DNA from 2 places in the Aeromonas sp. 25-248 genome. Region 1 is predicted to be linked to the other one. Evidence: riboswitches for the same ligand, from Rfam matches in the RefSeq annotation. Region 1 holds a riboswitch; the other holds the start of a gene.
What was found. A riboswitch is a leader RNA that binds a small molecule or an ion and turns the genes downstream of it on or off. The one in region 1 is predicted to bind lysine.

Region 1 (14,541 bases):
GCCCTCTACGAGCAGGCCCGAAGCGTCGAGGAGCGTCTGGCCATCGCCTGGGCGGATGCCGACGGCGCCGCCACCTTCCTGGTCAACATCCCGGCCCGCTTCGACTTCGAGCGGGCCCTGGTGGCCGAGCGCGAGCAGGGCTATGTGTCGTCGGCCCGGCTCAAGGGGCTCACCGACGAGGCCTGGGGGCGCTGGTACGAGCAGAGCCTCGATCGCTATCACCCCCTGTTCTGGGCCGCCAAGGCGCACTTCTCCATCGCGGGCTTCGGTTTTTACAACTACCCCTACCTCTTTGGCTATCTGTTCAGCCTCGGGGTCTATCAGCAACTGATGAGCCGCCAGGCCGCAGGGGAGGCGGGGGTGGCGAAGGCCTACCGCGCTCTGCTGCGAGACACAGGTCGCATGAGCGCCGAAGAGCTGGTCGAACGGCATTTGGGGCAGGACATTCGCGAGCCCGCCTTCTGGCAGGGGAGCCTGGCCCTGGTGGAAGCGGCGGTGGCGCGCTTCGCCCAGTGCGGCAGTTAACCTCGCCAGACCCGGTTTGCGCCATGTCCCGCCGGGGCATGGCGCTGCCACAGCGGCCCCGGCGCGCGGTTTGGTGGCCCGAAGGGGCGTGATCCAAAGCAAGAAAGTGGGATGTTTTGGTGGCGCAAGGCCCTGTCGCTGGGGTAGTTTCGATAGAACCGACACAGTTTTTGAGGTCTTGTCCATGATCATCTATCTGCATGGCTTTGATGCCACCAGCCCCGGCAATCATGAAAAAGTGCTGCAGTTGCAGTTTATCGATGATGATGTGCGTTTCGTGCACTACAGCACGGTTCACCCCCGCCACGACATGAGCCATCTGCTCAAGGAAGTGAAGAAGCAGCTCGACATGAGCACCGATCCCAAACCTCTCATCTGCGGTGTGGGCCTGGGTGGCTACTGGAGCGAGCGGATCGGGTTTCTGTGCGGCATCAAGCAGGTGGTCTTCAACCCCAACTTGCACCCGGAAGAGAACATGCAGGGCAAGATCGACAGGCCGGAGGAGTACGAGGACATCGGCACCAAGTGTGTAACCGAATTTCGTAATAAAAATTCAGGAAACTGCCTGTGCATCCTTTCCGTTCAGGATGAAATCCGCGATAATCGGGACACTGAACGTGAATTGAAGAACTATTACGACATCGTATGGGATGAGCGCGAGACCCATAAGTTCAAGAACATCTCGCACCATCTGCAACGGATGAAGGCCTTCAAAGAAGCCTGAGCCATCACGTCAACCGATTTCGTTTTAGGGAGCCAATGGCTCCCTTTCGTTTTGAGGAACCAAGGAAAATCATCATGATGAATATTGTCGTTGTAGGCGGTGGCGCCGGTGGTCTCGAGCTTGCGACCAGCCTGGGCCGCAAGCTGGGCAAGAAGAACAAGGCCAGGATCACCCTGGTGGATCGCAATCGCACCCACCTGTGGAAACCCCTGCTGCACGAAGTGGCCACCGGCTCCATGGATGCGGGCATCGACGCCCTGAGCTACCAGTCCCACGCCAAGAACCACGGCTTTGAATTCCAGCTCGGCAGCCTGACCGACATCAAGCGCGACGAGAAACGCATCGTGCTGGCGCCGATCCACGACGAGAGCGGCGCCCTGGTGGTCAACGAGCGGGAAGTGGCTTACGACATCCTGGTGATGGCCATCGGCTCCGTCTCCAACGACTTCAACACCAAGGGCATCAAGGATCACTGCATCTTCCTGGACAGCCCCTCCCAGGCGCACCGCTTCTACAACAGCATGATGAACCGCTTCCTGCAGTTCGCCACCGAATACCAGCCCGGTGACAAGGTGAAGATCGCCATCGTTGGCGGCGGCGCCACCGGCGTCGAACTCTCTGCCGAGCTCTACAACGCGGTGGAGCAGCTCTACGCCTACGGCTTCAAGAACCTCACCACCGACAGTCTCAAGGTGACCCTGGTGGAAGCGGGCCCCCGCATCCTGCCGGCCCTGCCGGAGCGCATCAGCGGCTCCGCCCATCAGGAGCTGGTGAAGCTGGGCGTGGACGTGCGCACCGCCACCATGATCACCGAAGCGACCGCCGAGGGTCTGCACACCAAGGATGGGGAGCTGATTGAAGCAGACCTCATGGTGTGGGCCGCGGGCATCAAGGCGCCGGACTTCATGAAGGAGATCGCGGGCCTGGAAACCAACCGCATCAACCAGCTGGTGGTCCACGAGACCCTGCAGACCACCCGGGACGAGAACATCTTCGTCATCGGCGACTGCGCCGCTTGCCCGCAGCCGGACGGCAAGTTCGTGCCGCCCCGCGCCCAGTCCGCCCACCAGATGGCGACCCAGGCGTTCAAGAACATCCTGGCCAAGATGAACGGCGGCGAGATGAAGCCCTACCGCTATCACGATCATGGCTCCCTGGTCTCCTTGAGCCGCTTCTCCACCGTGGGCAGCCTGATGGGCAACCTGATGCGCGGCTCCATGATGGTAGAAGGCTACATCGCGCGCATCGTCTACATCTCCCTCTACCGGATGCACCAGGTCGCCCTGCACGGCTACATCAAGACCGGCCTCATCATGCTGGTGGGCCGCATCAACCGGGTGCTGCGCCCGAGCATGAAGCTGCACTGAGTGCATGGCGGCTGCCGCTGCGAACATCAAAAAGGAGAGGCTTGCCTCTCCTTTTTTTATGGCCGACGCGGGGCGACGCTAGAAACGTCTGCCGTAGTTGAGGGCGAAGAAGTAGAGGGCCGGGGTGGGGTAGCGGCCCGAGAGATCCTGCTCATCGACGCTGGCGCTCTCCATGTGGATGTACTCAAACCCGGCTCCCAGGGTCTCCTGAGGGGTGAGCGCATAGGTGACACCGGTGCCGAGCCGCAACGCGCTGCCGCTTGGCGCCGTGAGGGAGGTGTGATCTTGATCCCGGTAGGCACTGGTGTCGTACGCCACGCCGCCATTGAGGGTCCATTGGGGCGTCAGCGCGTGCTGGAGCCCGAGCGCCAGGTGGTAACTGTCCTGATAGAGCCCCTGCTGCGGGGCGGTGCGGTCAAAGATGGTGACCTCGTTGTCGTTGTAGCGGCTCCAGTCCTGCCAGCCCAGATTGCCCATGATGGCCCAGTCGTGGGCCAGGGTATGAAAGGCGCTCACCATCAGCTGCTGGGGGCTGTTGACCATGCCGGACAGGGGCAGGGTGGCGCTGATGCCGGGCAGGTTGGGGCGCGAGAAGGTGATGGTGCGGTCGATGGCGAAGTGGTAGGTCACCTCGCTGGCATAGCCGAGCCCGAATCGGGTCTCTGGATTGTGCTCATAGAGGAGCCCCAGCTTGGCATTGAGGGCCCAGTCTCCGTCGTCCTGCTTCTGCTCCCCGCCACTGCCCTCCCGGGTGAGGGAGAACAGGCCGTAGTTGATGCCGATCCCGACCCCGAGCGACCAGTGCTCGTCGAGGCGATAGGCGATGGATGGTTGCAGGGTGAGGCCGATCAGGGTGGCCTTCTTGATGAGCTGCTTACCAGCCCAGTCACCAAAATCGAGCCCCAGCCCGAAGTTGCCATAGAGCGCGAGGCCCGCCGACCAGCGATCATCGAGCTGCTGGCTGTAGTAGGCGGAGGCCGCGGGGAACCAGCCGACGACGGTATCGACATCCCCCTTCGCGGGATCGTCCAGATCGTAGGGCAGGTCCCCGTAGAGCAGTTGCCCGCCGAGGGTGAGGTGGCGCCCCTCCAGCCGGGTCAGGCCGGCGGGGTTCACCAGTTGCACGGTGGCATCCTGGGCCCTGGCGGCCATGCCGGCGGCGGCCAGGCCGAGATCATTGGTGCCGGTTTCGTACAGGTAGAGACCGGCCCCCTCGGCGGGGGCGTTCAACATGGCGGTCAGGGGCAACAGCAGCAGTGTCCGTTTCATCAAGGTCCCTCTTTCATCGTGGTTGAGAAGCCCTCTCCCCAGCGTCGGTGCCCATCCTTGCATTCCCGGGGAAAGTGGCACGACACAGGCAGTATAGATGGCACCTTGATGAGCGTGGCGGGCACGATGCACGGGGCGCCCCGCCACACCGGGCTTATGCTTTGGCCAGCGCCTTGCTACCATGACGGCAACGGTGCTTCGCGCACCCAGCCCAACTCACAGGAGACCTCATGATCCTCTCAACCACCCCCACCCTGGAAGGCAAGACCATTCGCGAGTACCGCGGCATCGTCGTGGGCGAAGCCATCCTCGGCGCCAACATCTTCAAGGATCTGTTCGCCGGCATCCGCGACATCATCGGCGGTCGCTCCGGCGCCTACGAAAAAGAGCTGGCCCGGGCCCGGGAGATCGCCTTCGAGGAGCTCAAGGAGCGTGCCCAGGCGCTGGGGGCCAACGCCGTGGTGGGCATCGACATCGACTACGAGGTGGTGGGCCAGAACGGCAGCATGCTGATGGTCAGCATCAGCGGCACCGCCGTGGTGGTGTGAGCCTGCGCTCACGCCGTTAGAAGCCAATGCCCAAGCCGATCGCGAGATCGGCTTTTTTATTGGGGAACGGCGGCGGGATGTCGTCGGGAGAGGCGGGAACTGACCTCGCGGCCATGTATCAGCGCGTGATAGGCACCTTAAAGCCGGGAAAAGGGCGCGATCTGTGCTGTTATTGTTCAGTTTTTGTGTGCATGTAGCGAAAGTCATTTAATTTTTCTAAACAAAAACGAGCACTGTGAGTGCGATTTTTCGCCCTTGCCGGGCGTTCAAAGGCCGCAGTAGGATGCAGTCTGGCGCCGGGCTCGCATCTCCCGGCGGCGTTCATCTCATATTGCAGGGCTGCATCCATGACCTTACTCAAACCGCCGGGGCTCAACCCCGGCGACACCATAGGTTTCTTCTCCCCCTCCAGCGCGGCCACCGCCTGGGCGCCGAACCGCTTTGCTCGCGCCAAGGCTTATCTGGCGGCGCAGGGCTTCGAACTCAAGGCGGGCAGCCTGACCGGCGAACAGGATCACTGGCGCTCCGGCTCCATCGCGGCGCGGGCCGCCGAGCTCAATGCCCTCATTCGCGATCCGCAAGTGCGAGCAATCATGTCGGTGATTGGTGGCAGCAACTCCAACTCCCTGCTGCCCTACCTCGATTTTGATGCGCTGAAGCGGGATCCCAAGATAGTCATCGGCTACTCCGATGTAACGGCCCTGCTGCTCGGCATTCATGCCCAGACCGGCCTCGTCACCTTCTATGGCCCGGCGCTGGTGGCTTCCTTTGGCGAGCTCTCGCCGCTGGTGGACGAGACCCTGGCCGGCTTCCTGTCCGTTTGCATGGCCGGTGGCGCCAGCCTGCCCCACCGGTTGCCGACTCCGACGCAATGGACTGAGGAGCGGCTCGACTGGGAGCATCAGACCCGGGCCAAGCAGTGCTGGCCAAACCGGCTGATCTCGGTGGGCACTGGCCGGGTGCGGGGTCGGCTCATTGGCGGCAACCTCAATACCCTGGCGGGGATCTGGGGTTCCCCCTTTATGCCGTCCATCGAGCGGGGCGACATTCTGCTGCTGGAAGACAGCCTCAAAACCGCCGAAACGGTGGAGCGCTCCTTTGCCCACCTCAAGCTGTGCGGGGTGTTTGAGCGCATCGGTGCCCTGGTGCTCGGCAAACACGAGCTGTTCGACAGTCAGGGCAGCGGCAGGCGGCCCCTCGACATCCTGCTGGAGGTCGTGGGGGAGCCGACCTTCCCCATTCTGGCGGAGTATGACTGTGCCCACACCCACCCCATGTTGACCCTGCCCCTTGGCATCGAGGCCGAACTGGATCTCGATGCCCAGAGCCTCACCCTGTGCGAGTCCTGGCTTGGGGAGTGAGTCACTGCACTGCCTGCCATAGTTGCATCGGCACAGAGACAAAGAGGTCGCCCGGGCGACCTCTTTGTCGTCTGCGACTTCGCTGCGGATCAGGGCAGGGCATCGGGCCGGAAGGTGTTGCAAGGATCTGTGTCCCTCGTGTCTCAATCGATCAGGGCAATGCATCGGGCCGGAAGCTGGCGCGGATCTGTGGCACCAGGGGGGAGGGGTCGAAGCCTTTCTCCTCCCCGAGCACCGGGTGGAGCAGGGGTTGGTCCCGGATAGGGGTGAGGTCCCCCGCCAGCAGCTGCCTTGTGGCCTGGCCCATCTGGTAGAGCTGGCGCACCGGGTCGAACTGACGGGCGAGATCCAGCCCGTCCCCGGCCCGGGTGAAGGCCATCATGGGGATCTGGTAGCTGGCATCCCGTGGCGGTTTGGCGCCGTGGATGCCCTTGCCGGCCGACATCAGGAAGGGCTGGTGGTCCCCGAAGGCCACCACCAGGTAGCGCTTGCCGGAGTTGTCCAGGGTCTTGAGCAGCCGCTCCAGGGAGGCCATGGCATCCACCACCCCCGTGTAGTAGGTGTTGAGCAACTGGGTATCCGCCGGGCTCTGATCCGGGCAGGCGCCGCTGCGCTGCTGGGCCCGGTAGCGATCCCCGTCGAAGGGGCCGTGCCCCTGCATGGTGACCGCGTAGGCGAACAGGGGCTGATCGTCCTGGTTGCTGCGTTTGAGCAGGTGATCGATGAGGGCATCGTCGGAGATGTAGAGCCCCTTGTGCTCGAGGGCGGTGAAGCGGGTATCGAACCAGCGCTCCTCATAGCCGAGGGCCGGGATCGCCTTGGCGCGGCCCCAGAACTTCTCCACATAGGGGTGGGCGAACAGGGTCTGGTAGCCGCTTTGGGCTGCGCTGCGCGCAAGGCCGGGCACCTTGTCCGAGAGGTAGTAGTAGGGCACCACTCCCTGTTTGAGCAGGCCCACCGGCAGGCCGGTGTTCATCTCGAACTCCGCCAGCACCGTCATGCCGCCCGTGGTGGGGGAGTGGATGGTCTTGCGCCATTGGGCCACGCTGGCGGGCAGGCTCAAGGTGGGGGCGGGGGCGCAGAGACGGCCCTGCCAGTCAAGCCAGAGTGACTCGTATTGCAGCACGATCACCAGATCGAAGCGGGGAGCCCTGGGCTGGGCGGGCAGGCTCAGCTCCGGGGTGCGCTCGTTGATCTGCAAGGGGTAGCGAAACACGTTGCCGCTTTGCAGCATCTCGTCCACCAGGTTGAACAGGTAGAGGCCGGGGCCGGCGCGGATGATGTCCCTGTGGTAGTTCACCGCCCTGTCCACGTAGCGGATGTTGGCCCCGAGCAGCTTGTTGCCGGTCTGGGTGGCGAACACGCAGAGGGCGAAGAAGGCGGCGGTGGCGGCGGTGGTGCGCAGCAAGCCCCGCAGGATCCAGCGGGAGAGGGCGAAGCGCCACACCAGAAAAAGGAGCCCCAGCACGACGAGCACCGGCACCACAGGGTGCTGATCGAGCAGGATGTGCAGCAGGGCCAGCAGGTTGCCCAGATCGTCCCCCCCCAGCGGCACCCCGTAGATGGCGATCTTCATGAAGTTGGCGAGCAGCCCGATGCCCGAGAGGGCGGTGAAGAGCAGCCCCATATAGAGGCTGAAGCCCGCGAGGGCGCAGAGGCTCCAGCCCAGCACCATGCTGCCCCAGGCGAGGTAGTAGTGCTCGGGCCGAAAGCCCGACCAGAACAGGAATTCCCCCAGCTTGAACACCACGAAGCCGTGGAGCAGCACGAAGGTGAGGTTGCCGAGCAGCAGGCTGCCTGCCACCCGGGCGCGGTAGCTTCGGCGCAGCCGCGGCAGCAGGGCCTTGAGCACGGCGGCGCTCACCAGCAGCACCAGCAGCAGGCTGGTCATCAGGTAGAGGAGGTTGAAACCGCGCTCCGGCAGGGTCTGGAGGATCTGGCTGTATTCGGCGCTCTCCGGCCTGTCTGCCAGCAGCAGCCCGATGCGCAGCTGGTAGCGGCTGTCCAGGGCGTCGTCGGGGGCGCGCAGGGCGCTGTTGAGGCTCAGGGTGCAGCGCTCCTTGCGGCACTTCTGGCGCTTGTCCACCGCCTGGCTCAGCTGATCGATGCGCACCCCTTTGTCGTTGAGCAGCTCCACCCGCACCTTGTCCCCCTCCTGCAGGGGTTTGAGCAGTTGCCACTGGCTGCGCACCACCAGATAGAAGCCCCGGTTGTCACTTTTGTAGAGCAGGCTGTAGCGATTGAGGGTCGCGATGGGCTGATCCGCCGGGCCCAGAATGAGGGGGGCGGCACGCCCGAGCCAGCTGACGGGGTTGAGCAGCGGCAGGGCGAGGGTCAGCAGCAGCAGGGCGGTCAGCAGACCCAGCAACAGCCCGGCCAGGGGCTGGGAGGCGGGGCGGTGGCCGGTGACGGGGGCATTCATAAGGGCTCATCCTTGGAGCGGTCATGGCAGCGACGACTGCCTCTATTTTGACCCGATGGTGCGTGGCTTGTTCCTTGATGTCAATTTAATGACAACAAGATGAATATTCCGTGATGAGCACTGTGAAGCAATTTGTGATCCCGATCCGCCAGGGGCACTCATTCTGTGATGAAAGCGTCATCATGAGCCTTTGCCGCTGGTCTGGGAGGGGGGCGCTGTTTAGTCTCTCAGTAACGGTTGGAGGTACATGTATGAATCCCAAAGTTGCGGCGCGTCAGGCCAGATTGCTCCAGATGCTGGAGAGCAAAGAAGAGATCCGGATCGGGCGGGAGCGGGACTGCCCCCTGCCGCTGCCCCAGCTCGTCCGGCTGACCGAGGATCACCCGGATGTCGTCAAGGTCTACGGTCACGGGCTCACCGCCGAGGTGTTCCATCTCAAGGTGGAGGGGCACCACTGGTGCCTGAAACGCTGCCGCCAGGACTCTCTGGTGGCCAATGTGGACGGCAAGACCGCCTTTCTCACCGAGCTGGAGCGGCGTCGGGAGATAGAGAGCCTGCGGGAACTGCATCCCACCATCCTCTCCAACGTGGTCTGTACCAGTTTCGGCTCCGCCCGGGCCGGGGTGCTGGTCTCCCCCTGGCTGCGGGGGGAGCCGGTGCGCACGCTCTGCGAGCGCAACCTGTCGCAGATGCTGGCGGTGGAGGCGGAGCTGGCCCGCTGGGGCTGGTTTGACTGGGATCCGAGCCCGGGCAACCTGCTGGATGACGGCCAGCATATCTCGGTGTTCGATTTTGGCTACATGTGGCCCTTCGATCCCCTGCACGAGTTCAACTCCAACGGCCTCACCGATCCCGACTTCCATGTGCCTGAGCGACTGGAAACCCGCACCCTCTCCGGGCTCTGGCTGGACGAGGCGGATCCCTTGCCGCTGTTTCGCCGCTGGCGCGAGCTCTGCCTCGCCTGGGCCAGGGGAGAGCTGCAATACCTGTCGCGGGAGGGGGCGAGCGCCCCCGTGCTGGCGCGGATGCAGGGACTGGTGGGGGAGTGGAGTGCGGCGCTGGCAAGCGACGAGGCGCTGGCGGCCAACTGGTGGCGCGACATGTACCGCAGCCATCGGCTCGACATCCTGGACGACCTCAGCGGCAAGAGCTGCGGCCCGCTCACCCTGCGCCGCCTCGACTGGCTGGAGCAGGCGGTACGGGAGCACTTCCCGGCCCTGATGGACAATCTGGCCCCTGACGAAGCGGGGCTCGGTCAGGCCGGGTTGCTGCAACGGCTGGGAGGGCTGCGCGAGCAGATCCGGGCCAATCTGCTGCCCACCCGGGCCACCCTGGTCACCAGCTGATGGTGAAAGAAGAGTGACAAGAGGGGCGCCGTGGCGCCCCTCTTTGCTGAGTGGGGAAGGCCGCCCCGGGTGATGGGGCGGAGGAGGCTCGTTGTGTGCCAGCGCCGGGGCGACTCAGTCGAGCAGTTCCCGGTGCAGGCAATTGACGATGTGGCCCGCCTCGTCCTCTTTGACCAGGAAGCAGAGGTTGTGGGCGCTGGCGCCGTAGCAGATCATCCGGATGTTGTGCTCGCGGATGGCGTCGAACACCTGGCTGCCCACCCCGGCCGCCTCGCTCATGCGGTTGCCGATGAGCGCCACCAGGGCGAAGCCGGTCTCCACTTCCACCTTGCACAGCTGGCCGAGCTCCGCCAGCACCTTGTCGTTCAGGATGGGTTCGCCGTTGCTCTGGCTGCCGGTGTGATCCAGGGTCAGGGAGACGCTCACCTCGGAGGTGGTGATGAGATCCACCGAGATGCGGTGACGGGCCAGGATGCCGAACACCTCGGCCAGGAAGCCGTAGGCGTGGAACATGTTGAGGCTGTGCAGGGTCACCAGCACCTGCTGGCGGCGCAGGGCCACGGCCCGGAACAGCGGGTTGCTGCGGGTGGTGGCGCGGATCCAGGTGCCACCGGCGGCGGGGTCCTTGGCGGAGCCCACGAACACCGGGATGTCCTGGCGCAGCGCGGGTTGCAGGGTGGCCGGGTGCAGCACCTTGGCGCCGAAGGTGGCCATCTCCGCCGCCTCCACGAAGCTGATTTCGGGGATGGGGCGGGCGCGGGTGACCAGGCGGGGATCCGTGGTGTAGATGCCGGGCACGTCGGTCCAGATCTCGATGCTGCCTGCGTCCAGTGCCTCGGCCAGGAGGGCCGCGCTGTAGTCGGAGCCGCCACGGCCGAGGGTGGTGGTGCGACCATCGCCGTCGGCACCGATGAAGCCCTGGGTGATGACCAGGCTGTCACCCAGCAACGGGCCCACCGCCTGCTGGCAGAGGGCGCGGGTCGCCGCGAGATCCACGGTGGCCTTGCCAAAGCGGCTGTCGGTGCGCAGCAGTTGGCGCGCATCCTGCCACTGGGCCTTGACCCCGCGCTGGTGCAGGAGTTCGGTGAAGAGACGGGTGGACATCAGCTCGCCGCAGGCGATGAGGCGATCGGCGAGTTCGGCGTCGGTGTGCTGACTGGCCTGACGGGCCATGGTGCGAATGTCGCCGAGCTGGGCATGGATGAGGGCGCTCACGTCGCTCGGGTTGCCAAGGGCGGCCAGAATGGCCAGCTGGATGTCGGCAAGCCTGGCAAGCTGGGCATCCTGTCCGGCTTCGTCCAGTTCACCCTGAGCCAGGCTCACCAGCAGGTTGGTGACGCCGGCGCTGGCGCTCAGCACCACCACCCGGGTCGCCGGATTGGCCAGCACCACGTCGGCGCAGTGGTTCATGGCCGCAGCATTGGCGACGCTGGTTCCGCCAAACTTGGCGACATTGATCGGGTTCATTGCATACTCCTGTCTCAAGGTGAAAATCCGGTTTCATCGGGCAAATAGAGAGGAGGAGGCAAAAAATGGCAGGAAAACGCGAGGATCCCGGCCAGAAGCACTCCACCTGCAGAGCCCATCCCGTACCCGCCCCAAGGTGGGGCGCGGTGTGGGATGACCACTACCGATGACAACCCGGGGGATTCAGCCCCCGCAGCCGACGTGGCGGTGTCCAGTCACTCGCCTCGTCTCGGCGCTGCTCCCCCTGACCCAAGTTCACCGGACACTGGTGTCCTCCCCTGGGCTGCCTGGGCAGCGCTCCTCTTCTGGTGCCACCTGTGACAGGTGGCGTGCATGTACAAATACCTTGGTCTGGATTGCACTGTCAATCGAGTTCGTAAAAAAGAACAAAATTGACGGTAACCAGGCACAAGATCAATCAGTTACGAAATGGTCTTGGACAAAACCTTGGAGCGACGCTGCCAGTTGTAGAAGCGCTGGCGCTCCACCGGCAGATCTTCGACTTCCAGGGGATCGAAGCCCCGCTCCCGGAACCAGTGGATGGAGCGGGTGGTGAGCACGAACAGGCGACGGATGCCGAGCCGCTTGGCCCGCTCGGCCACCTTGGCGATCAGGGTGTCCCCCCGGTTGGAGTTGCGATACTCCGGGTGGATGGCGACGCAGGCCATCTCGGCCATGGCTTCTTCCATGAAGCAGTAGAGCGCTGCGCAGCCGATGATGAGGCCGTCCCGCTCGATGATGGTGAACTTGTCTATCTCCATCTCCAGCTGCTCCCGGGAGCGGCGCACCAGGATCCCTTCCTCCTCCAGCGGACGGATGAGATCCAGGATGCCGCCGATGTCCTCAATGGTGGCGGCCCTCGCCCGCTCGGCGCTTTCGCGCACGATCTGGGTACCCAGCCCCTCGCGGCTGAACAGTTCCTGCAGCATGGCGCCGTCGTCCTGATAGCTCACCAGGTGGGAGCGGGGCACGCCACCCCGGCAGGAGGCGATGGCCGCGCGCAGGTAGCGGGCGGTGCCTGACATCTCTTCCCCCGCTTGCTCCAGCGCCACCAGCAGCTCTTCGGCCTGCTCGGGGAAGAGCTCGGAGATGGCCTCCCCGTGCCTGTCCATTACCCCCTGGGTGCTGCTGAAGCAGATGAGCTTGTCGGCTTTGAGATCCACCGCCACCCGGCGGGCTACCTCTTCCGAGCTCAGGTTGAAGCTCTCGCCGGTGACCGAGCAGCCAATGGGGGAGATGAGCACCAGGCCGTGCTGATCCAGCTGGCGGGTGATCCCCTCCACATCGATGCGACGCACCCGGCCGCTGTGGCAGAAGTCGATGCCGTCATCCACACCCAGCGGCTGGGCGGTGACGAAGTTGCCACTCACCACGCTGATGCGGGCCCCCTGCATGGGGGTGTTGGCGAGGCCCATGGAGAGCTGGGCGGTGATGTCGTATTGCAGACCGCCGCACACCTGCTTGATGATGGCGAAACTGGCATCGTCGGTGACCCGGATCCGCTTGTGATACTGGGCCTGGATGCCGGCACGGGCCAGGGCCTCGTCATTTTGCGGACGCGAACCAAACACCAGTACCAGGCGGATCCCCAAGGTCTGCAGCAGGGCGATGTCGCTGACGATGTTGGCGAAATTGGGGTGACAAATGGCTTCCCCGCCGATCATCAGGACGAAGGTGGCACCCCGGTGCACATTGACATAGGGGGTGGATTGCCGAAAGGCATGGACCAGGCTGGGTTCGCGTTCACGCACGTGTTTCATTCCATAAAAAAGCAGCAATTCGCCCAATATATGAAAATAAATTCACAAATCAAGACTAAATATCGACTTGGTGTTTTTTTGTCGCCATTTTGACCAGTGCGGGTGGGGAGGGGAAGACGCAGGCGAGGGCGGGAGGGTCGCCCCGGGGGCCGCTCCCTGGTTGATCCGGGCTTATAACCTGATATCTTCGGTGTTCCTTTTCGTCAGCCGCATTGCGCGGGGTTTTATACAAGGACAGGGCATATGGAGCAGATTATTTCACCGGCAGAGGCGCTGCCGGGACGGCGGGAAGCGCTGGAGATTGGCCAGGTGCACGCAGTAAACGGCCACCCGACCCAGGGGCCCTGGCCCGAGGGGATGGAGCTTGCCTGGTTCGGCATGGGCTGTTTCTGGGGTGTGGAGCGTCTGTTCTGGCAGCAGCCCGGGGTCTATTCCACCGCCGCCGGGTATCAGGGGGGGCTGACCCCCAATCCCACCTACAAGGAGGTGTGCAGCGGCCTGACCGGCCACGCCGAGACGGTGCAGGTGGTGTTCGATCCCAAGGTCATCAGCTATGGGGATCTCGTCAAGCTGTTCTGGGAACACCATGATCCGGCCCAGGGGATGCGCCAGGGTGGCGACATCGGCACCCAGTATCGCTCCGTCATCTTCGTCGGGGACGACACCCAGGAGGCGATTGCCCAGCAGAGCCTGGCCGCCTACCAGCAGGCCATGACGGCGAGCGGTGACGGGCGAACCATCACCACCCGCATCCTGCCGCTGGCCCCCTTCTATTACGCCGAGGATTATCACCAGCAATATCTGGAGAAGAATCCCGAGGGGTATTGCGGCCTGGGGGGCATCGGCGTCTGCCTGCCTCCCAGCCTGAATCGCTGAGGCGTCATTGCATACCACGGGGGCCATCAGGCCCCCGTGTCATTGTGATGAAAAATAATTGAAAAAAATGCGTCAGGTGGGGAACTAAACTGAACCCTGGCTGACCAATAGGGTAGCGACCACGGATGGTTGCCAAGACCAGACACATTTTTTTGCCCCGAAATTCATTACTCTGACAAGCGCGATGAATTGACAATGCTAGCAAGCAGGGCTGCCCGATGAGGCGGCCCTTTTCATTGGGCGTCCCGCCTCACTCCTCGCCTCATTGCATCTCGTCCCCTTGCCGTCACGGCAGGGGCGGGGTCAGCCGATGGTGCTGTCGAACAGGTTCTTGATGAGGTCGATGAACTCGATGAGGAAGGCTTGCTGGGCTTCGCTGGGGGCGGACAACCAGACGGCGGAGAGCACCTCTTCCAGATCGGCGACCACGGCATCGGCCTCCTGCATGATCAGGAAGCGCACCTTGGGGTCGAGCTGGGGGTTCTGCTCGCAGATGGCCATCAGGTTGTCGGCCACCCGGCTGCTCACCAGATCCTCGATGGTCTGGACGCCGCCGCCTTGTTGCTGGCTCTCGAACAGACCCAGACTCTCTACCAGATACTCGATCAGCGCAATGTAACCGTCGCTCTCTACCACCATGATGGCTGCCCTTTCTTCATTGCCTTGGGGAAATGGTGCGTATTTTAGTGGCTGAACCCGTCATGGCAAGCGGCAGTGGAGCCGATGGCGGATAAATTGGACACCGCCGCGCTCCACCGTCTCCAATCCGGTCAGCAGGAAGCCGTGACGCAGGAAGAGGGCGAGGCTGAAGGCGCTCGCCTCCGTGGTGAGGCTGCCAAGCCCCATCTGGCTGGCGGCTGCCAGCACCCGCTCCAG
Region 2 (14,541 bases), on a different contig from region 1:
TGCAAGCCCTGCGGTGCAGCCTGCCAGCGTCCAGCTGGCGGACAGGGCGCTGACGGAGAAGACCTCTGCCAGGAGCGGCAGCAGGGGATGGGTCTGGTAGAGATTGAGGAATACCAGGAAGGAACCCAGGCTGAGGGCCAGGGTGGCGCGTATCCATTCGCGACTGCCTACTTCGATCATATGGAGTTGTCCCGACGACTTTTGTGCAGGGTAGTGCGACGAAACGTATAAATATAATATATTTAAGTTATCACCCTGATAAATGAAATTGATATGGATCTGAAACAGCTCGGATACCTGCTGGCGGTGCGCGATGCCGGCTCCTTCACCAGGGCGGCCCAGGGGCTGAACGTGGCCCAGCCTGCCGTCAGCATGGCCATCGCCAAGCTGGAGCAGCAGCTCGATCTGCGGCTGTTTGACCGGCAGGACCGCAGCGTGCGCCTCACCCCGGAGGGAGAGGTCCTCTGTCGCCACGCCGAACGGCTGCTGCGCCAGATGCACCAGGCCGAGGCCGAGATGGCCGAGCTCAAGGGGCTGGAGCGGGGGGAGGTGCGCATCGGCATCCCCTACATGATGGGATCCTATTACTTCCCGCCAATCCTGATGGCGTTCAAGCATCGCTACCCCGGCTTGAAGATCCGGGTGGAGGAGGCGGGCACCCGGGAGCTGCTCAGCCGCATGGTGGATGGCAGTCTGGATCTCGCCATCCTCATCACCAGCGATCTGCCACCGGCCCTCGAGGGGGCGCAACTGCTGCGGGAAGAGATGCTGATGGTGGTGGGGGAGGAGCACCCGCTGCGCGGCGCTGAGTCGGTCTCGCTGCCACAGTTCTTCGGCCAGGAGCTCGCCATGTTCCGGCGAGGCTTCTACCACAGGGAACACATGGAGGTGTTGGCGCAGGGGCTGGGGGTAGAGCCTGACATCGCGTTCGAAAGCAATCTCATCCCGCTGCTCAAGGCGGTGGTGCGTCAGGGATTCGCCGTGACCACCTTCCTGCGCATGGCGCTGGAAGAGGAGCCGGCCCTCACCGGCATCCCTTTTTCACCCCCTATCTTCCTGGATCTCTGCGTAGCCTGGCGACGGGGGGATCCGCTCTCCATGGCGAACCGAGCGTTGCGGGATTTTTTGCTGGCGCAAGGGGACGTGTCTAATCATTACGCTACAGATACTGAATGATTCAGTGGTATCACCAATAAAAACGCCTCCAATCTGGAGGCGTATGCTGACAAGGTGGATGCAACCTTATTTCTTGAACAGGTGATCCAGCTTGTTTGCCTTGGTGGAGAGATAAAACTCGTTGTGGGGATTGCGACCTTCCTGAAGGGGCACGCGCTCCGCCACCGGGATGCCAAAGGATTCCATCGCCTTCAACTTGCGCGGGTTGTTGGTCATCAGGCGCAGGGACTTGACCTCGAGCGCCTTGAGCATGTCGGCGCAGATGGTGTAGTCACGCATGTCGGCGGCAAAGCCAAGCGCCACGTTGGCCTCCACGGTATCGGCCCCCTGATCCTGCAGATGATAGGCCCGGATCTTGTTGAGCAAGCCGATGCCTCGCCCTTCCTGACGGACATACAGCAGGACGCCGCGGCCCGCCTTGGCGATGTTTTCCAGCGCGGCCTGCAATTGGAAGCCGCAGTCACAACGCAGACTGAACAGGGCATCCCCGGTCAGACACTCGGAATGAATGCGTCCCAGCACGGGTTCGCCGTCTGCGATATCGCCCATCACCAGCGCGGCATGATCCTTGCCCGTGCCGGTTTCCTGAAAACCAACCAGCGTAAAAGTGCCCCAGGGGGTCGGCAACTTGGATTTGGCCACGAGGGTAACGCTGCTCATATGGTTGCTCCTGACTACAGCTGCTTAAAAAAGGGCGGCCAGTTTAGCGCGCATTGTTCGGAACAACCATAAGAACAAAACCTTGCGTGAGAAGTGGGTTAACCCGATTGGTCAGAATAGGTGCAATCGCGACGACTTTTGCGCAATTGTGTGCCCTGACAACTGCCAGCGACGGCGCATTCGGGTATAATCGGCGCCCATTACCCCATCCCGACAGGGATGTGTGCAACCAGTCAAGATGCCGAGTGCGCAGGAGAAACGTTATGGCTCAGATGGCCCCCGTGATGACTATTGATGGCCCAAGTGGAGCAGGAAAAGGCACCTTGTGCCAGTTGCTGGCTGAAAAACTGGGCTGGCACCTGCTCGATTCCGGTGCCATCTACCGGGTGCTCTCCCTGGCAGCCCTGCATCACGATGTGGAGCTCGATTCCGAAGCCGCATTGGTTCCCCTGGCCGCCAATCTGGATGTGCAATTCCAGGTAGAAGGGGAGCTGGTCAAGGTGATCCTCGAAGGGGAGGATGTTTCCCGCACCATTCGTACTGAAGAAGTGGGCAACGCGGCCAGCAAAATCGCGGCGTTTCCCCGGGTACGTGAAGCCCTGCTGCGTCGTCAGCGTGCATTTCGCCAAGCCCCCGGTCTCATCGCCGACGGTCGCGACATGGGTACCGTGGTTTTCCCCGAGGCGGATGTGAAGATTTTCCTCGACGCCAGCGCCGAGGAACGGGCCCAGCGCCGCTATAAGCAGTTGCAAGATAAGGGCTTTGATGTTAACTTTGAGCGTCTTTTAACCGAGATTCGGGAACGTGACGATCGCGACAGAAATCGCGCCGTCGCTCCCCTGAAACCCGCGGAAGATGCTCTTGTTGTAGACTCAACGTCCATGACCATAGATGAAGTGCTGGCAACGGTGCTTGCCTATGCAGAGCAACAACTTGGTGATGTCAGCGCAAACTGATGTCAGTCGTCTGCACCAAGGATGGCGCAGATAATTTAAAACAACCCCGCTTGTGCCGGATTGCAAGTGGATGTTTCATTTGTGACATAAACAATGATCGAATCTTTTGCTCAACTCTTTGAAGAGTCCCTGAACGCCGTTGAAACCCGTCAAGGTTCCATCGTCAAGGGCACTGTCGTTGCTATCGAGAACGGTTTCGTACTGGTTGATGCCGGTCTGAAATCCGAGTCTGCTATCCCGGCTGAAGAATTCAAGAACGCCATGGGCGAGCTGGAAATCAACGTAGGTGACTCCGTTGACGTGGCTCTGGACTCTATCGAAGATGGTTTCGGCGAAACCAAGCTGTCCCGCGAAAAAGCCAAGCGCCACGAAGCCTGGCTGCAGCTTGAAAAAGCTTACGAAGAGCAAGCTACCGTTATCGGTATCATCAACGGCAAGGTCAAGGGTGGTTTCACCGTTGAGCTGAACGGCATCCGTGCCTTCCTGCCGGGTTCTCTGGTTGACGTGCGTCCGATCCGTGACACCGCTCACCTGGAAAACAAAGAACTCGAGTTCAAAGTCATCAAGCTGGACCAGAAGCGCAACAACGTTGTTGTTTCCCGTCGTGCCGTGATCGAGACCGAGAACACCTCCGAGCGTGAAAGCCTGCTGGCCAACCTGCAAGAAGGTCAAGAAGTTAAGGGTATCGTCAAGAACCTGACCGACTACGGTGCATTCGTAGATCTGGGCGGTGTTGACGGCCTGCTGCACATCACCGACATGGCGTGGAAGCGCGTTAAGCATCCTTCCGAAATCGTCAACGTTGGCGACGAGATCGCTGTCAAGGTTCTGAAGTTCGACCGCGAGCGTACCCGTGTATCCCTGGGCCTGAAGCAGCTGGGCGAAGATCCCTGGGTTGCTATCGCCAAGCGTTACCCGGAGACCACCCGTCTGTCTGGCCGCGTGACCAACCTGACCGACTACGGCTGCTTCGTTGAAATCGAAGAAGGCGTGGAAGGCCTGGTACACGTATCCGAGATGGATTGGACCAACAAGAACATCCACCCGTCCAAGGTTGTCAACGTTGGCGACGTGGTTGACGTGATGGTTCTGGACATCGACGAAGAGCGTCGTCGTATCTCCCTGGGTCTGAAGCAGTGCAAATCCAACCCGTGGCAGCTGTTTGCCGAAACTCACGCCAAGGGCGACCGTGTTTCCGGCAAGATCAAGTCCATCACTGACTTCGGTATCTTCATCGGTCTGGATGGCGGCATCGACGGCCTGGTTCACCTGTCTGACATCTCCTGGAACAACCAGGGCGAAGAAGCCGTGCGTGAATTCAAGAAGGGCGACGAAATCGAAGCCGTTGTTCTGCAAGTGGACCCGGAGCGTGAGCGTATCTCCCTGGGCGTCAAGCAGATCGAAGAAGACCCGTTCAATAAGTACCTGTCTGACAACAAGAAAGGTGCTATTGTGAAGGGCAAGGTTACCGAGGTTGATGCCAAGGGTGCCGTGATCGAACTGGCTGACGGCGTAGAAGGCTACCTGCGTGCCTCCGACGCTGCTCGTGACCGTGTAGAAGACGCCACTCTGGTGCTGTCTGTTGGTGACGAAGTTGAAGCCAAATTCATGGGCGTTGATCGCAAGAACCGCACTGTGAGCCTGTCTGTCCGTGCCAAGGACGAGGCTGACGAGCGTGTTGCCATCGACAGCCTGAACCAACAAGAAGAAGTTGTGTTCAGCAATGCCATGATGGAAGCGTTCAAAGCCGCCAAGGGTGAGTAATCCTTGATGCAAGAAAAGGGCGGCATTGCGCCGCCCTTTTTTATCTTGGCAAAATGATTATTGCATGTGATCGGGGAAGGAGATTTAACCTTATGACCAAATCAGATCTCATCGAACAACTGGCAGCCAGCCGCATGCATATGCCGGCCAAGGATGTCGAAGCCGCTATCAAGGAGATCCTTGAGCAGATGGCATCGACCTTGCAAAACGGCGACCGGATTGAAATCCGAGGATTTGGCAGTTTCTCGCTGCACTATCGTGCGCCCCGCGTGGGTCGCAACCCCAAGACCGGGGACAAGGTTGAACTGACCGGGAAATATGTCCCGCACTTCAAACCTGGCAAAGAGTTGCGCGAACGCGTCAACATCATCGAATAATGCAGAAAACGGCATACCTGAGTATGCCTTTTTCATTTTTATGGCCTGGAGTCTGCCCGTTGTCGGGTTTCTCACACTCTTTTCCCATTCGCGCTAGAGTCTGCCTGTGATTTTAAGGATAATCAGTCACTCATTCGCTACAGACAGGGAGCTCCCATGAAGCGTATCTTGGCCCTCATTCCACTGGTGCTGGTGTTTGTCCTGACCCTTGCCATCGGTTCTCAAAATGGTCAGCTGGTGCAGTTCAACTACCTGATTGCCCAGGGGGAGTTCTCGCTCTCCATGTTGCTGGGGTTCTTCTTCGCCGGCGGTTTTCTGCTGGGCTGGCTGGTATTTGGTCTGCTGTTCCTGCGTCTCAAACTGCAAAATCGCACCCTGAACCGAACCATGCGTCGTCAATCTCGCGAGTTGGAGCTTGCCCGGTCGACAACCAAGGAATAATGTCCCTCGATGCTTGAACTGCTTTTCCTGCTGTTGCCCATCGCCGCCGGTTATGGCTGGTACATGGGCCGCAGGAGTGTTCGCCAGGACACCCAGCAACAGAGTAACCAGTTTTCCCGCCAGTACGTGGCGGGCCTCAACTATTTGCTCTCTGACGAGTCGGACAAGGCGGTGGATCTCTTTATCCAGCTGCTGGAAGTCGACAGCGAAACCATCGAAACCCACCTCTCCCTCGGCAACCTGTTCCGTCAACGGGGCGAAGTCGATCGCGCCATCAAGATCCACCAGAACCTGGTCGCCCGTCAGCTGACCCGTGAGCAGCGTCAGCTTGCCTTGCAGGAGCTGGCCCGTGACTTTCTGGCTGCCGGCTTGCTCGATCGGGCCGAAGCACTCTGGAAAGAGCTGTGTGATGACAGCGATTTCGAAGAGACGGCTCTGGCACAGCTCCTGATCATTCATCAGCAGTTGCGTGACTGGGACAATGCCATCGCCGTGGCGGTGCGTCTGCAGAAATTCCAGGGCAAGAAGCTGGCCGAGCCCATTTCCCACTTCTATTGCGAACAGGCGGAGAGTGCCTTGCGCGATGGCGACAAGCCTGCGGGCATCGCCAAGCTCAAGCGTGCGCTCGGTGCGCACCCGGCCTGTGCCCGCGCCAGCCTGCGGCTGGCCGATCTGGCGATGGAGGAGGGCAGGTTCGAGGATGCGGCCAAGGAGCTGTTGCGGGTGTTCGAGCAGGACATCGACTTTGCCTCCGAAGCCATGCCAAAACTGCTCGAATGCTATCGCCAGCTTGGTCGCAGCCAGGAGCTGATCCCGCTGCTTGAAAAAGCGGTAGAGGATCATGCGGGGGTCAGCGTGACCCTGGCGCTGGCCAATCTGGTGGAGGCGCGCGATGGGTTGAGCCAGGCTCGGGCCCTGGTGCTGCGCCAACTGCGTCGCCACCCCTCCATGAAGGGCTTTTATCAGCTGGTCGGTTTCCAGTTGGCCAGTGCCGAGGAGGGGCCTGCCAAGGAGAGCCTGGAGCTGCTGCAACAGCTGGTCGGCGAGCAGATCAAGATCAAGTCGACCCACAAGTGCCGTCAGTGCGGCTTTGCCACCCATTCGCTGTTCTGGCAATGCCCTTCCTGCCGGCAGTGGGGCACCATCAAGCCGATCCGAGGGCTGGATGGGGAGTAAACGCCAGCGAGGCCAACACGCCCGGGCGAGCACGGATACCCAAGAATTTCAGATGCCAGCGTGCAACCGGGCCCCGGCTCTGCTGCGCCTGGCTGTGGCATAACAATCCATAGGAAGTGACATGCAAGACCCCAAAGTACTGGTCGCGCTGGATTATCAGCACGAAGCCGACGCCTTTGCCTTCATTGAGCAGATCTCACCGGCCCAGTGCCGCCTCAAGGTAGGCAAGGAGATGTTTACCCTGTTTGGTCCCCAGTTCGTTCGCCAACTGGTGGGCAAGGGGTTCGACGTCTTCCTGGATCTGAAATTTCACGACATTCCCAACACCGTCGCCAAGGCGGTGGCGGCCAGTGCGGAGCTGGGCGTCTGGATGGTGAATGTCCATGCCAGCGGTGGCGAACGCATGATGCGTGCCGCCAGAGAGGCGTTGCTGCCATACGGCGACAAGGCGCCCCTGCTCATCGGGGTAACCGTGCTGACCAGTATGGAGCAGTCCGACATGGCGCCCCTGGGTCTGGATGTGACGCCGGCAGAACAGGTGATCCGCCTGGCCACCCTTGCCAAGACGGCCGGGCTGGATGGAGTGGTCTGCTCCGCGGAAGAGGCGAGTGCGCTGAAGGGGCTGCTGGGGGCCGAATTCAAGCTGGTGACGCCGGGCATTCGTCCGAGCGGATCGGCTGCCGGCGATCAGCGCCGCGTCATGACGCCGCTGGCAGCGGTGGAGGCGGGTGCGGATTATCTGGTGATCGGGCGTCCCATCACCCAGTCCTCGGATCCCGCCGCCGTGCTTGGGGCGATCAATGCCGAGCTTTGCCGGTAACGGCGTCATGGGCGAATGAGCGCAGGCCGGATCCCAGATCCGGCCTGCTGCATTTTGGCCGTGGGCTGGCCTTGCCTATGGGGAGCTCAGGAGTGGACGGCCTGGGCGTCCAGACGAATGGGGAAGAGGCCGAGGAGCAGGCCGGCGAGTGCACCGATGAAGTGTGACTCGATGTGTACCCTGGCACCGATCAAGGCGGAGACCGGGCTCTCGCCGGCACTGTAAAAGTCCACACCGAGCTTGATGGCGACGCCCGCCAGCATCAGCCAGCCGGAGTGACGGCGAAAGCGGATGTCCTGCATGGCACCCCATACGAACAAGCCGTGCAGCAGGCCGGAGAGTCCCATGTACCACTGGGTTTGCGGGCAGCCCCACCAGATGCCGAGTCCGACCGCCGTCCCCAGCAGCAGCAGCAGCACGGGCAGGCGCCATCCCGTCAGGTACTCCTGAAACAGGCTGTAGAGCACGGCCACACCGCTCAGGTTGAGCAGCAGATGCCATCCATTGGTGTGTGCCAGATTGCCTGTTATGATGCGCCACCCTTCGCCCTGGGCGATCAGGTCGCGATCGAAGGCGAGCTGATGATTTGGCACGGTGAAAAAGAGCAAGGCAGTGACGAGCGAAAGCGCGATGACCCAGAGCAGACCCGATTTTCCTGACAACATGAAGCAGCCCAACGACAAAGAGAGCCGATACTGTACACGCTGTACCCGGGCCCTCAAAGCGTGCCTGTGCGATTATATTCAGCGGGTGCCGAACCTGGCTGCGCTCCATATCCTGCAACACCCTGCCGAAGTAGGTCACCCCAAGGGGACGGCTGCGTTGCTGGCGGCGTCCCTGACCGATGTGCGCATCCATGTGGGGGAGGACTTTTCCGACGATGAAGGGCTCAATGCCCTGCTTGCCGACCCCGCTGTCCAGTGCTATGTGCTGTGGCCCGATGAGGAGGCCCTGACCCTGATAGAGGCAAGGGAGCATCTCCTGAGGCGTGGGCGCACCGTGCGAGCCCACTTCATCCTCCTCGATGGTACCTGGCGCAAAGCCTATCGCATGTTGCACAGCTCGCCTGCACTGCTCGGGTTGCCGCGGATCACCCTCGGCGCCATTGCCGGGCAATATTCCATTCGCAAGAAGCCCTTTGAGGAGGCATTGTCCACCCTGGAAGCGGGCTACCATCTGTTGTCCCGGTGGGAAGGAGAGCCTGAGCGCTTCGCCCCGCTGATGACCCTGTTTACCCATTTGAACCGGCAGTGGCATGACTTTGCACAAGGCCGCCGCCGTTGAGTTGCCCAGAGGAGTGAAAAACATGAAAAAAGCCGTCGTGGTCTTCAGTGGCGGGCAGGACAGCACCACCTGTCTGGTGCAGGCGCAGGCCCGCTATGACGAAGTGCATGCCATCACCTTCGATTACGGCCAGCGCCACCGGGCGGAGATTGACACCGCCCGCCATCTGGCGACGGCGCTCGGGATCGCCGCCCACAAGGTAATGGATGTGACCATGCTCGGGGAGCTGGCCATCTCTGCGCTGACCCGGGACGACATACCGGTGAGCTTCGAGCTTCAGGAGAACGGCCTGCCCAACACCTTCGTGCCGGGACGCAACATCCTGTTCCTGACCCTGGCGGCCATCTATGCCTATCAGGTGGGCGCCGAAGCGGTGATCACCGGGGTGTGCGAGACCGACTTTTCCGGTTATCCCGATTGCCGCGACGAATTCGTCAAGGCGCTCAATCAGGCGGTCTCCCTGGGGCTGGATCGCCCCATCCGCTTCGAAACCCCCCTGATGTGGCTCGACAAGGCCGAAACCTGGGCGCTGGCGGATCATTACGGTCACCTCGATACCGTGCGTCACCAGACGCTCACCTGCTACAACGGAATCCAGGGAGATGGTTGCGGGGCCTGTCCGGCCTGCGAGCTGCGTCGCCGTGGCCTGGATCACTATCTGGCTGACAAGACCGGCATCCGTGCCAGACTGTACGAGAAGAGCGGACTGGGCGAGAAAAGCGGATCCTGAGCCTGTGCCTAGCCCGGGTTTGGGGTATAATCCGCCCCTTTTGCAGCAAGTCGTGACCAAGATGCACTACCCAATCAACGAGATCTTCCAGACCATCCAGGGGGAGGGGGTATTTACCGGCCTGCCCGCCATCTTCGTTCGCCTTCAGGGCTGCCCGGTGGGCTGCCCCTGGTGCGATACCCGCCACACCTGGGTGGTGGACCCCGAGCGTGAGGTGGCCCCTGGCGAGGTGCTCGATCGTTCCAATGAGTCCGACGGCTGGAGCAAGATGAGTACGGAAGATATCCTGGCCAGCTTTACCCGGCTCGGTTACCGGGCCCGTCACGTGGTGTTGACCGGTGGTGAGCCCTGCCTCTACGACTTGCGTGAGCTCTCTTCGGCCCTGGTGGCATCGGGTTATCAGGTGCAGATCGAAACCAGCGGGACCAGCGAGGTGCTGACCCATGAGCAGACCTGGGTGACTGTTTCCCCCAAGATCGGCATGAAGGGTGGGTTGCCGGTGCTGGTCTCTGCCCTCGAGCGGGCCAACGAGATCAAGCACCCGGTGGCCACCGAGCACCATATCGAGGAGCTGGATGCCCTGCTGGCCACCGCCAGGCTGCGCCCCGACGTGATGATTGCGCTGCAACCCATCAGCCAGAAAGCCAGGGCCACGGAGCTGGCCATGGCGACCTGCATCGCCCGTAACTGGCGACTCTCCATCCAGACCCATAAATACCTGAATATCGATTGATATGGATGGACTCAGTGATGAGCGCATCTTGCTGACGCTGGCCAGCAAGATGCCTTACGGGAAATACAAGGGGTGGCGCATCATCGATATTCCCGAACCCTATCTGGTATGGATGGCGCGAAGCGGTTTTCCGGCCGGTACCCTGGGCCAGTCTCTGGCACTGGCCTACGAGATAAAGCTCAATGGACTCGAGTCCATGATTATTCCCATTATTAACAGGATGTCAGAATGAGAATATATACAAGGCAAGGGGACAAAGGGCTCACGCGACTGGCCGATGGCACTTCCCTGGCCAAAGACGATAAACGTGTCGAGACCTATGGTGCCATCGACGAGCTGAATTCCCAAATAGGCTTGTTGATGGCTGAAATACCCGCCGGGGAGACGACACTCCTGGCCGATCTCATATTGTTGCAGCAGGAGCTGTTTGATCTGGGCGGGGAGCTGGCATTTTCCAGTGAATCGCAAACGGATACGCTGTGGCAGGTGAACGAGGCTTGGACGAACAGGCTCGAGCAACAGATCGATGCCTACAGTGCCGGGTTGCCGGTGCTGCGCAATTTTATTTTGCCGAGCGGTTCGCGGGCGGCGGCCCAGGCACATGTGGTGCGTACCCTGACCCGTCGCTGCGAGCGTCTGCTGCTTGGGTTGAGCCGCGTAGAGCGGGTGAATCCGGCCGTTTTGCCCTACCTCAACCGGCTGAGCGACTGGTTTTTCACCATCGCCCGATACCTGCTGGTATCGTCGGGCACCCCGGAGATCCTCTGGGTCAAGGCGGCTGACAGAGGCTGACCACCGCTCGACGCAGCAATAAAAAAACCTCGCCTTGCGAGGTTTTTTTATTGCTGTGGAAAGGGGCCTGATATTGCTGTCAGATGGCAAAGGCTTCCACGGATTTGCCCTCGGCAACGGCCTTGGCAATGACCGAGGGCATGCGGCCCTGACCGGTCCAGGTTTTTTCCACACCATTGTCCAGATAACGATATTTGGCGGGGCGGGGCGCACGTTTGCTGACCTTGGTATTCTCGGGCACCACGGTGTTGACCAATTCGGCGGGATCGATCCCTGCGGCCTTCAGCATTTCGGCATATTCGGCAATTTTCTTTTGATGTTCTTCACGGGCCTGGCGTTCGGCGGATTCATCTTGCCGACGTTCATCGACGATGGCGGAGAGCTTTTCCAAGCCTTCTTCCAGTTGTTCCAGCGTCAAATCGCGGCAAGCTGCACGCAGGCTACGGATATTCAACAGCACTTTCAGAAATTCGTTCATATTGGCTACCACGCGAGCAAAATATTAAGGGAAGAACTGGTTTTTCGATAATTTATAGGGGTGATTGGCACCAAGTCAAGCCTGCCAAAATAATTAATTAGGCTGATAAATTAAGTCTTGAAATAGATATGAAGGATATTTTTTTCCGTTTGACGGGCCAACATCTTCGAATGGATTCATGTCAGATGAAAATATCGCCAGCGGAGTCTTTGATGAACCATTTGACTACCTTTAAAGATATGGGGGCCACAGAAACCTTGAAATTTAATCAAAAAACTTGCTATCACCCGGTGGCTCGATAAAATGTGCCGCGAATACCTTTAAGTAGAGGCGCGCTGCCTATGAGTAACCGAGCGGAGGGTGATGCCTGCGATGCTCGATGAAAGGAGTCGGCGCCGAAGTGACCAGGCCATCATACCGGGTTGCTGGTTCTGCATCTAATAGGTGCAGGACTGCCATAGTCATCCACTATGGAGCGCTACCTGAAGGGGCTGAGGAGTATACCCTCCCCATGGGTTTTGTTTCTTTGATCCTCTCGGTAGATCTCCACCTGTTGTCTTTAGGTGCAAAGAGATCATGGACATCGTTCATTACGCCGACTCCGGTTGGTCCGTCGTTCCCCCCCTGCTGGCCGTTGCGCTGGCGATCATCACCCGCCGCGTCCTGGTGTCGCTGGGGGTGGGCATAGTCGCAGGCAGCCTGCTGCTCAACCAGTTCTCTCCCCTTGCGTCCCTGCATTACATGCTCGATACCGTGCTCAGGATCTTCTGGGTCAACGGTGCGCTCAATCGTGACAACGTCAACATGATCCTCTTCATGTTGCTGCTGGGCGGCCTCATCAGCCTGATGAGCGTCTCCGGTGCGACCCGGGCGTTTGCCGAGTGGGCGGAGCGCCGCGCCAAGACCCGCAAGGGTGCCAAGTCCCTGACCGGTCTGATGGTGTTCGCCTTCTTCATCGACGACTTCTTCCACAGTCTGTCGGTGGGGGCCATCTGCCGTCCGGTGACCGATCGCTTCCAGATCTCCCGCGCCAAGCTGGCCTATCTGCTGGACTCCACCGCCGCGCCGGTCTGCGTGCTGATGCCGATCTCCTCCTGGGGGGCCTACATCATCGCCCTCGTCGGCGGCATCATGGCGGCTCATGGTCTGACCGACCAGAGCCCCATCTCCGCCTTCGTCGAAATGATCCCCATGAACCTCTATGCGGTGTTCACCCTGATCATGGTGCTGGTGGTGATCGCCTTCCAGCTCGACATCGGCCCCATGCGCCAGCATGAGCAGTGGGCACTGGAGGGCAAGCTGTGGGACGAGTCCAAGGGGCGCCCCATCGGGCTCGACATGGAGAGCCCGGAGGAGAGCAATGGCGGCATGATTGACATGGTGCTGCCCATCCTGACCCTGACCCTGGCCACCGTCTATTTCATGATTGACTCCGGGTCTGCGGTGCTGGCCGACAAGGGGCTGCCGTTCAGCGTGCTCGGCTCCTTCGAAAACACCAATGTCGGCTCCTCCCTGGTCTATGGTGCCCTGTGCAGCCTGGTGGTCTCCATCGGTCTGGCCATGCGCCTCAAGCTCGGGGCAAGCAACTGGATGAAGGCGGCTCCGCAGGGGATCATGGCCATGCTGCCCGCCATCAACATCTTGCTGTTCGCCTGGACCATCGGCGCCGTGGTGCGCGATGTGGAGACCGGTAAATACCTGGCCTCCCTGGCCAATGGCAATCTGCCGGTGGAAGTGCTGCCCGCCGTGGTCTTCGTGCTCTCCTGTGCCATGGCGTTTGCCACCGGCACCAGCTGGGGTACCTTCGGCATCATGCTGCCGCTGGCCGGCGACATGGCGGCCGCCAGCGACATCAGTCTGATGCTGCCCATGCTGGCCGCCGTACTGGCAGGGTCCGTGTTCGGAGATCACAGCTCCCCCATCTCCAGCACCAGCATCCTGTCTGCCACCGGGGCCGGTTGCCATCACATCGATCACGTGATGACCCAGCTGCCCTATGCCCTGGCCATCGCCTTTGGCGCTGCGCTCGGCTACCTGGTGATGGGGCTGATGCACTCCGCGCTGGCCGGTTTCACCGTGAGCGGGCTCTGGTTCCTGATCTTCTCCGGTTACCATTTGCGCAAAGCCCGGGCGTATAGCGCCGTGGCAGTCGCATAAGAGAACAAGGGGCCTGCGGGCCCCTTGGTTTTGGCAGGGGCTTTGGTTAGCATGCGCCCCATCACTCCCGTTTCGGAACCCCATCATGGCTTCACTGCACTACAAATTTGCCACCATGAACTCAGGCAAATCGACCCAGCTCATCCAGGCCCACTTCAACTATCTGGAGCGTGGCATGTATCCGCTGGCCATGACCCCCGCCATCGACGATCGCTTCGGTGCGGGGATCATCAGCGCCAGGGTCGGCCTTGAGCTGAAAGTGGAGGTGTTCAGCGACAGCTGCGATCTCTTCGAGATGGTCAAGGCGCGTCACGCAAAGCGGCACATCGATGTCTTCATCGTTGACGAGGCGCAGTTCCTGACCCGTGAGCAGGTCTACCAGCTCGCCCGCATCGTCGACGAGCAGGACATTCCGGTGATCGCCTATGGTCTCAAGACCGATTTTCGCGGCGAACTGTTTCCCGGCTCCTACCACCTGCTCTGTCTGGCGGACAAGTTCGAGGAGCTAAAAAGCATCTGCTGGTGCGGCAACAAGGCCCACATGAACTCGCGGGTCAACGAGGCGGGGCAGGTGATGCGCGACGGTGAGCAGGTGGAGATCGGCGGCAACGATCGCTATGTGTCGCTCTGCCGCAAGCACTATCTGGAAGGACGGGCCTTCAAGTAACCCGTGGCTGGCTCGTGCAGCCTGGACACCAAAGAGGGCGCCCATCTGGCGCCCTCTTTGTCTGTGGGGGTCAGTCGATCTCGATGTCCACAGGGGCGATGATGGGGTCGGCCGCCGGCAGGCGGTGGAAGAGCTGGCGAAAATGCTGCTGTACCCGGCCTATGTCCACCAGGGACATGCCGGAAGCGAAGCCGAACCAGACGTAGAGCCCGGTGAGGTCGCGAAACATGGGAGGGAGGTAGCGAGGGGCGTCGATGAGCCCCTCCAGATAGTGCTGATAGAGCACGGGGATGTCGTCCAGGGTCACCTTGCCGACGAACAGCATGGGCA

Region 2: linked by a shared signal. The riboswitch ahead of ACVDHI_RS07035 (Na+/H+ antiporter NhaC family protein) and the one ahead of lysC (lysine-sensitive aspartokinase 3) in region 1 are both predicted to bind lysine.

What each region holds. Positions count from the first base shown of each region.
Region 1 covers NZ_JBRKTB010000002.1:310,927-325,467, forward strand. Annotated here, with positions in the region: gene ACVDHI_RS04875 (M3 family oligoendopeptidase) at 1-525, shown strand, start outside; gene ycfP (alpha/beta hydrolase YcfP) at 710-1,249, shown strand; gene ACVDHI_RS04885 (NAD(P)/FAD-dependent oxidoreductase) at 1,324-2,616, shown strand; gene ACVDHI_RS04890 (OmpP1/FadL family transporter) at 2,695-3,885, opposite strand; gene ACVDHI_RS04895 (heavy metal-binding domain-containing protein) at 4,116-4,433, shown strand; gene ACVDHI_RS04900 (S66 family peptidase) at 4,781-5,794, shown strand; gene ACVDHI_RS04905 (LTA synthase family protein) at 5,946-8,216, opposite strand; gene ACVDHI_RS04910 (hypothetical protein) at 8,468-9,562, shown strand; gene lysC (lysine-sensitive aspartokinase 3) at 9,677-11,029, opposite strand; lysine riboswitch at 11,117-11,342, opposite strand; gene argA (amino-acid N-acetyltransferase) at 11,452-12,780, opposite strand; gene msrA (peptide-methionine (S)-S-oxide reductase MsrA) at 13,033-13,665, shown strand; gene ACVDHI_RS04930 (DUF3802 family protein) at 13,969-14,304, opposite strand; gene ACVDHI_RS04935 (GNAT family N-acetyltransferase) at 14,365-14,541, opposite strand, start outside.
Region 2 covers NZ_JBRKTB010000003.1:134,260-148,800, reverse strand. Annotated here, with positions in the region: gene ACVDHI_RS07115 (MFS transporter) at 1-180, opposite strand, end outside; gene ACVDHI_RS07110 (LysR family transcriptional regulator) at 274-1,176, shown strand; gene ribA (GTP cyclohydrolase II) at 1,243-1,836, opposite strand; gene cmk ((d)CMP kinase) at 2,100-2,792, shown strand; gene rpsA (30S ribosomal protein S1) at 2,886-4,556, shown strand; gene ihfB (integration host factor subunit beta) at 4,649-4,933, shown strand; gene ACVDHI_RS07085 (LapA family protein) at 5,090-5,374, shown strand; gene lapB (lipopolysaccharide assembly protein LapB) at 5,384-6,550, shown strand; gene pyrF (orotidine-5'-phosphate decarboxylase) at 6,672-7,370, shown strand; gene rrtA (rhombosortase) at 7,457-8,035, opposite strand; gene ACVDHI_RS07065 (tRNA-uridine aminocarboxypropyltransferase) at 8,001-8,654, shown strand; gene queC (7-cyano-7-deazaguanine synthase QueC) at 8,677-9,384, shown strand; gene queE (7-carboxy-7-deazaguanine synthase QueE) at 9,446-10,117, shown strand; gene ACVDHI_RS07050 (DUF3820 family protein) at 10,119-10,349, shown strand; gene ACVDHI_RS07045 (cob(I)yrinic acid a,c-diamide adenosyltransferase) at 10,346-10,909, shown strand; gene ACVDHI_RS07040 (H-NS family histone-like protein) at 10,989-11,387, opposite strand; lysine riboswitch at 11,705-11,876, shown strand; gene ACVDHI_RS07035 (Na+/H+ antiporter NhaC family protein) at 11,964-13,544, shown strand; gene ACVDHI_RS07030 (thymidine kinase) at 13,630-14,211, shown strand; gene ACVDHI_RS07025 (flavohemoglobin expression-modulating QEGLA motif protein) at 14,282-14,541, opposite strand, start outside.